DNA from 2 places in the Paenibacillus sp. Negev47 genome. Region 1 is predicted to be linked to the other one. Evidence: riboswitches for the same ligand, from Rfam matches in the RefSeq annotation. Region 1 holds a riboswitch; the other holds the start of a gene.
What was found. Region 1 has a riboswitch for cyclic di-AMP ahead of AC4G47_RS12395 (3D domain-containing protein). Riboswitches for the same ligand answer to the same signal wherever they lie in the genome.
Positions count from the first base shown of each region.

Region 2: it holds a riboswitch for cyclic di-AMP, as region 1 does, so the genes downstream of both, AC4G47_RS23215 (HAD family hydrolase) here and AC4G47_RS12395 (3D domain-containing protein) in region 1, are expected to answer to the same signal.

Region 1 is NZ_CM177754.1:2,691,028-2,698,437, reverse strand. Features, by position in the region: gene AC4G47_RS12430 (HNH endonuclease) at 1-111, shown strand, start outside; gene AC4G47_RS12425 (DUF4247 domain-containing protein) at 151-888, opposite strand; gene AC4G47_RS12420 (DUF4178 domain-containing protein) at 900-1,406, opposite strand; gene AC4G47_RS12415 (DUF350 domain-containing protein) at 1,430-1,831, opposite strand; gene AC4G47_RS12410 (PspA/IM30 family protein) at 1,927-2,598, opposite strand; gene lpdD (prenylated flavin chaperone LpdD) at 2,710-3,051, opposite strand; gene AC4G47_RS12400 (polysaccharide deacetylase family protein) at 3,205-3,996, shown strand; gene AC4G47_RS12395 (3D domain-containing protein) at 4,111-4,782, opposite strand; cyclic di-AMP (ydaO/yuaA leader) riboswitch at 4,785-4,979, opposite strand; gene AC4G47_RS12390 (amino acid ABC transporter ATP-binding protein) at 5,197-5,919, opposite strand; gene AC4G47_RS12385 (ABC transporter substrate-binding protein/permease) at 5,906-7,342, opposite strand.
Region 2 is NZ_CM177754.1:5,130,092-5,137,501, forward strand. Features, by position in the region: gene AC4G47_RS23205 (Nramp family divalent metal transporter) at 1-271, shown strand, start outside; gene AC4G47_RS23210 (HAD family hydrolase) at 403-1,086, opposite strand; gene AC4G47_RS23215 (HAD family hydrolase) at 1,474-1,872, opposite strand; cyclic di-AMP (ydaO/yuaA leader) riboswitch at 1,988-2,163, opposite strand; gene AC4G47_RS23220 (glutathione peroxidase) at 2,534-3,013, shown strand; tRNA gene AC4G47_RS23225 (tRNA-Leu) at 3,159-3,241, opposite strand; gene AC4G47_RS23230 (urease accessory protein UreF) at 3,679-4,380, shown strand; gene AC4G47_RS23235 (XRE family transcriptional regulator) at 4,647-4,850, shown strand; gene AC4G47_RS23240 (hypothetical protein) at 4,878-5,513, shown strand; gene urtE (urea ABC transporter ATP-binding subunit UrtE) at 5,545-6,240, opposite strand; gene urtD (urea ABC transporter ATP-binding protein UrtD) at 6,243-7,028, opposite strand; gene urtC (urea ABC transporter permease subunit UrtC) at 6,991-7,410, opposite strand, start outside.

The DNA of each region.
Region 1 (7,410 bases):
CACAAACAGATTCATTCGCTATGTTCGCAAATCGTAAACCAAAAAGAACAGCTCCAAGGTAATGTGCCGGCAGAGGTGAATCCGCCTTCCCTTGTCACTGTTCTTAAATGAATGATGCGATTGGTAGCCATGCTTATGAGTGAATGCTTATTATCTTCGCCTCTTAATTCGGCCGCCGCCCACTCTGGTTTTTGGTTTTTTGTAGGATTTCTTTGGTGAATCAAACAACCCACCACTGCTCTTGTTGCGATCAATGGTTCCCTTGCTCTGATCTTTGTTCCGGTTGAATAATCCGCCGCCAGATCCCACGCTAGAATCTTTATCACTTCCGCGCCTTGTAATCGTACCTTTCCGATCCACAGTAATGGGTGGAGCAACTTTCTTGTCATTACTCGTTGGTGTGCGGTAAGATCCTGCACTCGGTTTATACGTATCTTTATTGGTATAACCCCGATATTTGCCATACCCCCGCCCGCCAAATGAATCGAATAGATTACCAATTAATGTGGCGGTCAGGTAACCTTGTAAAAAAGATGAATCGTAGTTCTGTCGAACATATTCCTTTGAGTCCACCTCAACCAAGGTATCCTCCGGCTTGTTCGGATCTTGTTGCAGGTGATAATAATCGTCCTGATACACCAGGAACATACGCTCCGTGTTCTCTGCCGAGATCTGATCCGGTTGCCTTTGCTCAGACAATTCCTGAGCCACTTCCGGAACCGTACGGTCCGAAGCCCGGTACACATAGGACGTTGAGTTACCACTGCCACTAACCGATTCAAGCGGATATGTGTCCTGAACAGAAGGCGCTCCGCACGCGGACAACAGAGACATCACAAGGCTGAGGACCAGCATTAATTTTAATCCATGTGCCAAGCGTTTTTTCATTGGAACCTCTCCTAGCTCGAACGAATCACTTTGATATCCGCAGGAAGAATGGACTCACCCTCATACAGTGTAAATCTTCTGTCTTGCCACTCCACACGAAGAAGCATATTATCATCAGACTGATACTGCCATACCAATTGTTCTCCAGCCTGGCCATAGGGAGTTCTGCCTGCCGTGGATACCATGCCTCCATATTCTTCCTCCAAATGATATGCACGGCCATCCAGATCGAGTAATGTAGGCACCTCATCAGGCGCATCAAGCCTGCCATCAATAGGTGTATATAAGGCATAACGCGTGATCTCCCGCTCTTCAATATGCAAATAACGAAAGGCGGTACCATCCTGCAGCGTAAGCACAACTGCATTTCGAGCCCGATTTTGTACCCGACCAACGACTTCATAAGTGACCAGAGAAACCTCACAGATATCACCAGGTGCAAGCTGTAGCATGGTTTTCTCTGCCTGCGGCGGTTCAGGTTTCGTTAGTATTCCTTTAATACGTTTCCATACACTCATGAGAATTACTCCTGTTCCTTATCTTATAAACAAGCTGCAATAATCAGTGCGCCTACGATATGTAAAGCGCCAGAGAACAACCCGTATCCTGTCTTTCCTTGCTGAATTCCGGTATCCAGATCCAAAGTGGCCCATTTGCGAATCATAAAGTGTACGACACTCTCCAGAATCAACAAAATGATAAAGGATACAACGGAGACCAACAGTGCTTCTCCTAGATGACCAGCCGTAGAAATGGACGTAGCGAGTACATACCCTTGCGCAAATAATTTCATCACCATACGTGTAGTAACTGCCATATTGCCAGCCTTAACTTCAGCAAAATCCTTATATTTCGTGAACAGTGAATCAACATACATCAAAACAAACAGCAAAATCGAACCAGAACCGGTCCAGACAAGCATCGCCAAAATGTTCAAATCCATTTACACAGCCCCCACATATCAACATGAACCGCATTTAAAAGCGAAGGAGAAACGCTCTTCTCCTCCGCTGGTTAACCCTGCTGACAACCAAGGTGTTAGTTCTTATTATCGTACTGTTTCATCAATGCTGCCAGTTCGTCTTCAACAGCCTGGTCTTTACCCAACTTCTCGAACTCTTCATCAAGCGACTTGCCTTTGGATGACATCTCGTTGCTTGCTTCAGCTTGAGCTTCCATTTGCATCATTTTCTCTTCCATACGCTTCATGCCGGCACTTGCCGTATCCGAGCCAAATCCATTCAACGCTTTATTGATTTCCGTTTGGGCTTTTGCTGCATTGTAGCGGGCTACCAATGTTTCGCGTTTGTTCTTCATTTGAGTCAACTGCTTACGCATCTCGTCGAGCTTGCCACGCAGGTTATCTGCAGAAGCCTTGTTCTGATCATAGCTGGTTTTGTACTCAGCCATCTTCTCTTCGGCAACCTTTTTCTCTTCCAGAGCCCGGCGAGCCAGATCCAGGTTCTGAGCACGTGCCGCCGTGTGCGCCTGTTCTTCACGTTTCTTCACAAGAGCTTCCTGCTCTTCGAACAACTGCTTGAATTTCTTCTCAATGGCGATCTGTGCGGCTACTGCTTTCTCCGCATCCTCGAGATCCTCTTGCATGTCACGGATATATTGGTCCGTCATCTTGATTGGATCTTCTGCCTTGTCAATAATGGCGTTAACGTTAGACATTGTTAAATCACGCAATCGTTTGAAAATGGACATTATGGTACTCCTCCTAGTCGATATTACATCGTATATAATTATACATACGTAACAATCTACAACTCGTTTCAATTTTATTAAATAAAATCAAAACATGCGATTGCCCTTATGTCAGGAAGACTCTTTATCTTTGTTCAGATGATCCTCCATCAACCTCTCTGCAGTTTGCACGATTTCGTCGATCTGCATCCGTGTAATGGAATCAAAATGGATACCCATCATTACCGTAACGGTTACTTTCAGCTGCAGGGTAGCCTTTCGGGCAAGCCGCTCACAGAGCTCTTGTTCCTTATGACCCGGAATATGTACCGTAGTCCCACTAACCCGCTCATGATCCACATAGAACGTGGCTACAGCGCCAATATGCGCCTTTCCTCCGGTAACGAGAAAAACCTTATCCTCTCCTGCTTCAATCACCTGTAAACGTATCGATTTCAAATCATATGTACTCATAGTCATCCACCTATCCTTCTCTATATGTTATATATGGAGGAATTATGGCTTTCATGAGATGAATCGGCAATGAAAATTCTCACACTACGCATAACTTATGGATACCCCGGGCATACCAAGGAGAACGTCATTTTGGAAAAGGAGGCCGTTATTATGCGCGTACGCCTCATTATGCTGATGGTTCTCGTTATTTTTCTCGGAGGATATCATGCTCCAGTTTCATCTCGGGATGCTTCAAGCCCGCCAAGTGAGTCGGTATCAGGTTCAGATTCCGCGGAAGAAGAGCAACTGACATTGGGACAATTACGTCAAAAATATGCCGATACGTTCAAAACCAATGGTCCTTCAACCAAGCAGGTTGCCCTGACTTTTGATGATGTGCCCGATCCACGATTTACTCCGCAAGTGCTGGATGTATTGAAAAAATACAAAGTCAGAGCTACATTCTTCATCGTGGGTAGTCGTGCTGAGAAACATCCGGATCTGGTGAAACGCATGGTTAAGGAAGGACATATCGTTGGCAATCACAGCTATAATCATCCGGAATTCAGTAAGCTGTCGATGAATGCCTTTCGCAAACAAATTTTACATACCGGGGATATTATTCACCACCTCACGGGATATACCCCTAAAATGATACGGCCACCTTACGGAGACATTAATGAGGAACAGCTGAAATGGGCTGCCAGACAGCATTATAGCATTGTGAACTGGAATGTTGACTCCCTGGACTGGAAAGGCCTCTCCAAAGAAAAGGTGAAAGAAAATATCCTATCTGCCGTGAAACCTGGTTCCATCGTTCTGCAGCATGCAGGAGGCGGTGTGGGCTCTAACCTGAACGGCACGATTGAGGCTTTGCCCGAAGTCATTGAGGAACTGCGTAACCGCGGATATGAACTCGTCACATTGGACGAAATGTTGGGATTGCCTAAGGCCAAAGATTAGGGTGTCCATGATCCGTAAAAGGAAATGATTGCGAATGTTAAAAGGGTGCCTGTTCAATCGCAAGTTAGCGACTGACAGACACCCTGTTTGAATTCATTAGATGTAGTTTGATGTCTACTTCAGAATGTAGAGCTCGATATCCTGAAAACCAAATTTGCTTACGGACTGCTTGCTACCAGGAATGAAGATATCAATCCGGTGACCCTTGATTGCACCGCCAACATCACGTGCTGTGGCTACAAAAGCCTGTTTGGGCAATCCCGGATGGCTGTGACCTGTGACCAATACTTTGGTTCCGAGTGGAATCACACTTGGATCAACTGCAATCGTACCCAGTTCAAGATCATTACCGAAGTAATCCACAGCACCCCATCCTCCATTTTCGGACGGATCTGCAGAGTATGCCGTTGCTTTCACATTGACTGCTTTACTGTAATCAAACGTTTTGCCCCAGGCTTGAACCACTTTGTTATCTGCGTTAACGTCCAAGCTTGCTGTGGTAACCGTCTTCGCTTGAGCCTTGCTTTCCGTAGCGGCAGCAGCAACTTTGTTTGCTTTGCCGGGGATTGTAATTTTCAAACCACCATAAATGTTGTAAGGCGAAATGTCGTTATTTGCTTTAACCAACGTGTTAAGTGCTACTCCATATTGTTTCGATAAGGTGTAGAAGGTATCTCCCTCTTTGGCCACATGAACTGAATCTGCGTGAGCCGGAACGGCTTGAATAAGCATTGCTGTTGTCAATAATGCTACTGCTGTTTTGGCTATACGTTTCTTGTTAATCATGGTCTTCCTCCCTCATTGTGCCTGCGAAGTTAGTTGTCGGATTCGGATGAGGAGCCCACCCTATAGGTTCTTCGTTACATCTGAAACATTATGTACCCCTAATTCACCCCAAGCAGTGTGCTATCGATCTTCCCCTGCACAATCTGCATCGTTACATCCCCGCACTCCCTGTCCGGAAGTTTCGGCAGAGTTCAATATATCACAATTTTGTAACCTGAACTTGTAGTAATTCTTACCAAATGATTTTCAGCGCATCATCATCTGTAAGAATACTGGATAATCACGAAATGGCAGATGCATCGATTCCTTAAGATTAAGTTACAGAAAAGTTACTTTTCGACTCTATTAATGTTTATTACGCATAAAAAATAGCGTTACCGACATAAAGTCAGCAACGCTATTTGATCTGTGAATTTAGAGTACCTTAGCAAGAAAATCACGTGTCCGTGGATTTTTGGGTGCTCCGAACACCTCATCTGGTGTTCCTTCTTCCACAATAACCCCGCCATCCATGAACAAGATCCGGTCTCCCACTTCACGTGCAAAACCCATCTCATGCGTCACGATGACCATGGTCATCCCGCCTTCTGCAAGACGTTTCATGACATCGAGTACTTCACCGACCATCTCGGGGTCGAGAGCCGAAGTTGGCTCGTCAAACAGCATTACATGCGGCTGCATGGCCAATGCTCTTGCAATGGCGATCCGCTGCTTCTGTCCACCGGACAGCTGATTCGGGAATGTATCTTTTTTATCGTACAAGCCCACAGTGTTAAGCAGATCAGCAGCAATTTTCTCCGCTTCCTGCGTGGATTGCTTCTTCACTTTAATTGGAGCAATCGTAATGTTTTGCTGTACCGTTTTGTGTGGGAACAGGTTGAAATGCTGGAACACCATCCCCATTTTTTCACGAGTCGCATTGATGTTGTGCTTCGGATCGGTGATTGACACGCCTTCAAAATCTATCTCTCCCGAGGTAGGCTGTTCCAGCAGGTTCAGACAACGCAAGAATGTACTTTTACCCGAACCGGAAGGACCGATAACCACGACAACCTCGCCTTTGCCAATCGTCACGTTAATGCCCTTAAGCACATCGTTATTTCCATAAGATTTGTGTAATTGTCTAACGTCTATCACTTGCACTCAACTTCCTTTCCAGTCGTCCCAGCAGCTTGGACAAAATGAACGTCAATACAAAGTAAATGGCTGCCGCAATGAGAAACGGACTCAATCCTTGATACGTAATGTTTTTGACCACACTTGCCTGATACATAATATCCACCATACCGATAACAGAGATAATGGAGGATTCCTTGATGATCGTCACGAATTCATTACCAATTGCCGGCAATACGGCCTTGAAAGCCTGTGGCAAAATGATGTAGCGCATGGCTGCACCTCTGCCCATTCCGAGGGAGCGAGCTGCTTCCAATTGACCACGATCCACCCCTTGAATACCTGCACGGAAAATTTCCGCAAGGTAGGCACCACTATTAATAGAAAGTGTGATAATACCTGCCTGAAGGGGACTAAAATTAATACCAAATGTCAGGGCCAATCCGTAATAGATAATCATCAATTGCACTAGCATCGGAGTACCACGAATGACTTCGACATACGCTGTTCCAATCCAACGCAGAATGGCTACATCATGCAGACGGAACAAACAGATGATCAATCCGATGATCACCCCAAATATTACACCAAGTGCAGATAACAGGAGCGTGTATCCTACACCTGTTGCATAGAAGCTCTTGTATTGCCAGAACACTTCAAATATATTTTGTGATTTGTTCACTTTATCAGCCATCAGGAGACTGGCGTCTGTGACCATTTGTTCGATCTTATTTTCACTTTTCAAGCGCTCGAGCGTTCCATTTACCGCACTTAGCAACTCTGTATTCCCTTTACGGATTCCAATTGCTGCTTCTACCTGCTCTTCATCAGGCACAGCAGGAGCAAGAGCAATCACATCGTCCAGATATCCCGCAGCAACGGTATCTTCAACAATGGCTGCATTTACACGATTGGTCTGTAACTGCAACACAATATCAGATATTTTATCGAGCGCAGTAATCTTCGCCCCTGGAATATTCTGTCCAATCGTCTCTTGAATGGAGCCCTTTTGCACCCCAATTTTTTCGTTTTCCAGTTCTGCCATCGTCGGATATTTGTCTTTATCCGCACTGCGAACCATGATTACTTGTTTGGACTTGTAATAGGTGTCGGAAAAATCAATACTTTGCTTCCGTTCATCGGTTGGTGTCATTCCCGAGATGACCAGATCCACACGACCGCTCTGCAATGCAGGCAGGAGTCCGTCGAAGCCCATATCTTCAATGACAAGCTCAGCGCCAAGGTCTTTGGCAATCTCTTTGGCAATGGCAATATCAAAACCAACGATTTGATCTTTGCCATCGATCACTTTATGGAATTCATAGGGTGCAAAATCGGCACTTGTACCCAGCACCAGCTTTTTACTGCTTGAATTGTCTGTAGTCCCACTTGCAAGTGCCACAGGAACGGCAGTCGTCAGCAGAACGACAAAGGTCAACAGCATCATAGTGTAACGACTTATCAATTTCAACCTTGTTCTCTCCCCTTACAATACTTTGTATGCTTCTCATG
Region 2 (7,410 bases), 2.4 Mb from region 1:
GGTCACACGTCTGATCGCCATCATCCCTGCTGTAATTGTTACAGCCATCGCAGGAGAACATGGCACAGAAGAACTGCTCATTTTGAGCCAGGTCGTGCTGTCTCTTCAATTACCTTTTGCTGTCATCCCCCTGGTGATGTTCACGAGTGATAAAAAAAGCATGGGTGCATTCGCCAACAAATTATGGCTCAAAATCATCTCATGGGTCATTGCCGCTATTATCGTTGTGCTAAATGTATATCTGATCATTCAGACGATCCGGTTGTTCTAATCTCATTCTAAATGACTAAATATTAAAAAGGCTGATCGACTCCGGTATTCTATACCCAAGTTGATCAGCCTTTATTGTTGCTATACAGCAACGTGTTTTCATTTATAGTAGAATCTCTCGTACGCAATCATCTAATCCTGGTTTGGCACCAATAACGGCAGGAGCTTATCCAATGAATCAACAGTCCAATCTGCACGTTCGTCATCCGATAGTTCCGGCTGGAATCTCCCGTAACCCTGCATAATCCGTATCGTACGCATGCCCAGCTTCCGAGCAGGAATAATGTCGTTATCGATCCGATCCCCGATCATGACGGCTTCCTCTGGTTCACAACCGGCCTGCTTCAAGGCTACAGCGTATAACTCAGGGTCTGGCTTGGACACCCCTTCTTCAGCCGAACAGGCCAGAACATCAACATACTTCCGCAACCCGTAGCTCTCCAGTCTCTCTTCCGTTCCAGGACTTTGATTGGCAATAATGCCAATGCGATAATGCTTCGACAAGTGCTCAAGAACCGAATCCGCTGAAGGAAAAGGACGTTCAAGATCTTTTTGAAACTTCAGCTTGTCCTGAATCTGTTTTTGGTGCTTCTCGTCTCCAATGAATGTTCGAATAGCCACTCTCATAGGCCATTGCTCATAATTCTGGTAACAGTTCGTGAACAGTTCTCGTACCGCCTCAATCTGCACCGGATACCCCAAAGCGCATGCTTCACGGACGAACTGTCCGATAATATCATCAACCGGCTCCCATTCGTCCACCAGCGTATCTCCAACATCAAAAAACAACCACTTTATTCCACCTACATCCGGCACGCCAATTCCTCCTTGTAAGCCACAGGCGATTCCTGATCCTAATTTAAAAGTCGTGTTCAAAAAGTCTGGTTTTCAGTACCGAGAAGATGGAATGAAGCTAGAAATGGAGTAGCGGAGCGTAGGGAAAACTACGTGAGCAACTACAGTGTTTCCGAAGGAAACATACTTCGTAAGCATATTCTTATTCGGCTGAATTTCATATTCGATGCTGAGGATGCCGCCAGGCATCCTTCGTAATCAAAAGCGGACTTTTTGAACTACCTCTAAAAACCATAAAAAAGAAGACCCACCATCAAGCATGAGTCTCCTCAAATTTCCGTTTATTGATATATTCAATTATAACAGGCCCCTTACACCGGAGCAATCACAAGCTATCAAGCTAGCGCACTAACCATTCAGGAGAAAGCCGACTTCCCCATTGAGTGAATATACAATTCGGTCTGCGCCCATCCCCCGATAGATGCCCTTTGGATGACTCTGTTCCGTAATGACGCACAGGGACTTCGATGTCCATGAACGGCAGATTTGCAAATAACGACAGGTCAGATTCAGGCTGTTTTCGAAAATAAACACATTGCCTACGCTGCCCTGCGGCAAAAACCATTTTTGAGCTGCAGCCGTGTTCATGCGAATGACATGCTCTACCCCGATTCTACGGAGTCTACGCTCTTCCCCTGCACTGTTGGTTAGAACGGCAAACGGCATTTTTTTGTACATTAGCAATTTGATAAATTTGCGTCCTGCTTCATTTGGAGCAGTCACTAAGATCATCTCAGTATCCATCATTCGTTCCTCCCTTGGCGTGAAAAGACAACAAAAAAGAAGCGTGGGGGACCAAGGCCTCCCGAACGCTTCTTAAATAATCCATGGCGAAAACACCATGAACCAGCGTACGGCTTGTTGCCTCTCCCTTTAACGCTTACGAGGTTAGCTGACGGATTCGGGCGCGAGAGTCGCCCTATTTCCGGCTGTCACCGGAAAATTCACCCCATGAATGCCCACTGTCCTGGACAGCGCATTCCGTTGGTTCCCCCGTTTCCCACTCATCAATGAATGGAAACTCAGCGATTAAAACATCGTTCGTATATCTTAAAGTAAGATCGAGCGATATTATCGTTTGTTTCGTTTTTCAAGTACAATTTAGTTTAAATTGAAATTACGTTATGAATCATACACCCGCGCCATGACGGTGTAAAGTCCGCACAGATCACCGAATCGGCAGATTTTCGCCAATACCCATACATAATAGCGCTTACAACAAGGTTATACTCTATCTATCTCTTCAAGTCTATCTAATTCTCACTCTGACGAAAATCACATCGCAATTCATTCACGTATTCTGCACAACTTGCCTGTTTTGATTCTTTTAACACCATATTAGTTTTGTATTATTTAATTGCAACCAATATAATAAGGGGTATAAGATTATATAATGGAGGCGATTTAGATGACAATCTACGATTACAAAGTGAATACTCTTCGCGGTCAAGAAGTTGAAATGTCCGACTACCGTGACAAAGTGCTACTGATTGTGAATACGGCTAGCTCATGTGGCCTCACTCCTCAATTCAAAGGTCTGCAAGAACTACAAGACAAGTTTCAGGATGCTCCGTTTGAAGTTCTGGGTTTTCCAAGCAACCAATTTGCACAGGAAAAAGGCTCTTCGGACGACATTGCAGAGTTCTGTCAGATGAATTATGGCGTGAGCTTCCCTATGTTCGAGAAAATTGATGTGAACGGCTCAAGCGCTCATCCTCTCTTCCAGCATCTAAGCAAGGAAGCTCCTGGCCTGCTCGGCTCCAAAGCAATCAAATGGAATTTCACCAAATTCCTTGTGGATCAGAACGGACAGGTACTGAAACGTTATGCTCCCAAAACAACACCCGACAAGATTGAAGAAGATATCAAGAACTTGCTTCAAAAATAATACATAGGCCACCCGTAACCGGAAGGTAAGCACGATCGCCTCGGTAATGGATGGCCTTTTTTCTAACTTGATGTCATAATGGTCGAAAAGACAAAAAGAAGAAGCTTTCCAATAAAGGAAAGCTTCTTCTTAATCGTTCATATGATGCGGTCGAGAGGACTCGAACCTCCACGGGCATACGCCCACTACCCCCTCAAGATAGCGTGTCTGCCATTCCACCACGACCGCATGTCGTAAATAATCGGCAACAGAATTGATTATACCGGGTTTAGATCTAAAAGTAAAGTATTTTTTAATGCTTCTTTTTCAGCCAGGCATTTTCCTCAAAAATCGCATATTCTCGTCATGTTTAGTCATGAACTGCATATCATTAGTTTTGATCCCCTCTTTTCCGGATAGAGCCGATCTGTGTAATCATTTATATATAGTAATATATAATCTTCCCCTATACCCTGTGAATACCTAACTTAAAATGATACATTAAATAACACAATATATGATTTATCATTTTTAAAACAATAAATTCCAAGGATTCTATTGACAAAAAGCGGACATTTATGGGAAGATAACTATCATATAATTCGGATTTTCAAACACAAAGCAAACAAAAAGGAATATAAATGTTACTTTAAGTGACATTTAACGAACACAGGAGGCGAATGATTGTGAACCGTGGGAATAAGCTGCTCGATTATGTCAATCTGCTTGATTCCTCTATTCAGGTTGGAGGGTTCACCCATTCCTTCGGCATGGATATCCATATCAAGGAGGGTACCATTCGTAATGTTGAAGATCTCGAATCATTCATGCGTTGTCAGTTGCATCCCAGTATCGTTCGTCTTGAAGGCATGGCCATCAAAGGCATCTATACCGCAGCAGATCACAAGGATACATGGCGGATAGCTCTGATCGACAAGCTCGTCCATGTTCAGCGAACTCCTGGAGAACTCAGAGAACAAGCTGCTGTTATGGGTAAACGATTGATCAGACTTGCACGCGCTCTGCACCCCTGGATTGATCTCAGCCAGCTCGAACAGATCTTCGCCAAATATGATTCAGTTGGCTGCCTCTCCACTGTTCACGCCTGGATTAACCACCACCTCGATATCCCGGTCGAGGAGGCGGTCCTTGGTTATCTTCATTCAGCCATGAATGCCTGCATAACCGAAGCCTCCAAAGTCATTCCCCTGAACAACGATACTACCAAAGATCTGATGGTCCGCCTGGCCGCAGATTTGGAGAATGAATGGAATACCGTCAGCGCCTCGGCTGCGGATGGACTGGCACAGCCAACCTCGATGTCCATGAAATCATTTTTTCCCAGTTTCCATATGCTTGGAGCTGGACTTCATGCCTACAGGGCCTAATCCTTTTTCTCCTCAGCTCCACTTCCCTTCATTAGGACAAACAAAAAAACACGCGGCAACCTCCTTGCCGACGTGTTTTTTGTCATTTTATTTGTTCATTTAACGCATTTACGCCATTTAACATCACAAAATACACTTTTTTCCGTCTTTTTTAATTGTTAGATGACGCATTTACGTATATAATAAAATATACAGCTCGCATTTCTATATATTCTACATGAAGAAAGGGCGACTGAATACTACATTCTAATCAGGGGTGAACCCTTTTGAACAAGAAAAAACCAGTGACTCCGTTCGGATGGGCCATCAAACGACGGCTAACCGAGCTTCAAGTGGACCAGAAGACCTTTTGTGAACAGTACGGTATCCCGCCCTATCGTTTGTCCAATCTCATTCACGGCACACGCAAAGCAACCCGCTTCAGACATCTGGTCGCTGATATTTTGGATATTCCAGATGAACTGAGATAAGATTTCCGTCAAAGGAGGACCTCATTCATGAGACATGTTACATCCGACCTGGAAAGCCTTACGTTCCAATCCATACGTCACCAACTCATCATCATTGACCACCACTGGGTTATCCACAGCTGCAACCGCGCCTGGCAACAGGGACTGGGTCAATTTCCACCTAGCTCGGATGCGAACAATAATCATAGACATTACCTGCATCTGTTGGAAGCCTGGGCGTTACGAGGCAGGAATGCTGCAACGGCACTTGTAGCACAGAATTTGAAAGAACGCGGAACACCCTTTAATCGAAATCATACATATGACATCTGCGTGTATACGGTATATAACGAAGAACGGTGGTTCCGTGCGGAACTCACCCCTCTAGTTCATACTGAGCCCATTCCGGATACTCCTCTGGCTTTGATCGCACACGTGGATATTACCGAACAGAAAAAGACAGAACGCCAATTGAAGAAGGCCCTGTCTGAAGTGCGTACATTACGTGGACTGCTGCCTATTTGCGCCGTCTGCAAACAGATCAAGGATGAAGAAGAACATTGGAACTCCGTCGAAAGTTATCTAGAGAAGCATACCCACGCCGAATTCACCCATGATATCTGCCCGGAATGCATACGGCGATTATATCCGAAATACTCGAACATCCTGGACAAGCGCTCCTGAACCCTCTGTCCACCCGAAACCGCAGCTCCAGCTAAACGGACAGATGATGTTCAAACTGGGACATATCCAGTTCTTGCGGTGTCCCGTGCAGGGTAATGGTACCTTTGTCCATGATATAAATGTAATCTGCGGCATTGCGTACAAAATCAATACTCTGCTCCACCAGCAGAACAGAGAGATCCCCCTTCGCCTTGAGCTGCAAAATGACCTGCCGAATGTCCTCCACAATGGAAGGCTGGATACCTTCTGTCGGCTCATCAAGCAGCAACAACCCCGGACGCGAAGCCAGCGCCCGGGCGAACGCCAATTGCTGTTGCTGTCCACCACTCAGATCTCCACCCTGCCGTCCATACATCGTCGCAAGCACCGGGAACATCGCGAGCACATCCTCCGGGAACGTCTTTACATCTGGAGCACTTGTCTCGAGGCCAAGCAACAAGTTTTCTTTCACCGTAAGCTGCGGGAATATTTCCCGCCCTTGCGGTACATAACCAATCCCCGCCCTCGCCCGCTTGGCTGGGTCCAAGGTGGATAACTCCTGATTTTTCCACTGAATATTGCCCTTGCGCGTTTTCAGTAGCCCCATTAATGTCTTCATCAACGTCGTTTTACCCACACCATTACGACCCATCAGACACACCACCTGCCCAGGCTGTACGTCCAGGCTCGCACCTCGAAGCACATTACTTTCCCCGTAGCCGGATTCAATTCGTTGCAGCGACAGCATGGTCATCCCCCCCTTTTGCCCAAATACACTTCCGCTACCTTCGGATCTGCCTGTACTTCAGCCATCGTACCTTCCTTCAGCAGCTTCCCTTCATGCATCACCGTCACCTTCGCGGCGAACTCTCGCACAAATTCCATATCATGCTCCACCACCACAACCGAGCGCTCACGTGCAATCTCTTGCAGAAGTCGTCCAGTCTTGTGAGTTTCTTCATCCGTCATGCCTGCGGCTGGTTCGTCCAGTAACAACACACGCGGCTCCTGCAGAAGCAACATGCCAATCTCCAGCCATTGCTTCTCCCCATGCGATAAGGCTCCTGCACGGGTGTTAATGCGATCTTGCAAACCAACCTGGAGGATAACAACCTCCATGGCAGTACTCATTTTCCCATATCTCCGAATACCAATGGCCTGCAGAGGAGAACGACGAGTCTCCGCCGCCAGCGTCAGATTCTCCTGTACCGTCAGACCCGCAAAGATCGATGGCGCCTGGAATTTGCGTCCCACACCTTTGCGAACAATCTGGTGCTCCTTCAGTCGCGTTAATTCCGTACCATCCGCCATTTTCACCGATCCGGACATGGGTTTTGTTTTGCCGCATATCACATCCAGCATCGTCGTTTTCCCTGCACCATTGGGTCCGATCAGAAAATGCAGGTCATGTTCATGCAGCTTCAGATTCATGCCTTTGACAGCAACGAACCCACCAAAGGCCACCGTAATGTCCTCGGCTACCAACACCGCTGATTCCTCAGTAGACTTTAGGTTTTTCCCGAGTGACTTGGACATGCGCACTCTCTCCTCTCCGCTTCAACAAGCGAACGACATGACGATACACCCCTACAATACCATTAGGCATAAACAAGACTACCGTTACAAAGAGCCCACCGATGACGAATAGCCATCCTTCGGGGTAAGCCTCGCTTATGCCTGTTTTGGCTGCATTCAGTACCACCGCTCCGATGACCGCTCCAATAAGCGTACCGCGACCACCCAATGCAACCCACAGGACCATCTCAATGGAAGGCACAATCCCCATCATCGATGGCGAGATAATACCGACCTGAAGAACAAACAACATGCCCGCAATGCCTGCAAGCGCACCGGAAAAAGCAAAAGCCAGCGTTTTATATCCTGCCGGATCATATCCGAGGAAGCGCACCCGATTCTC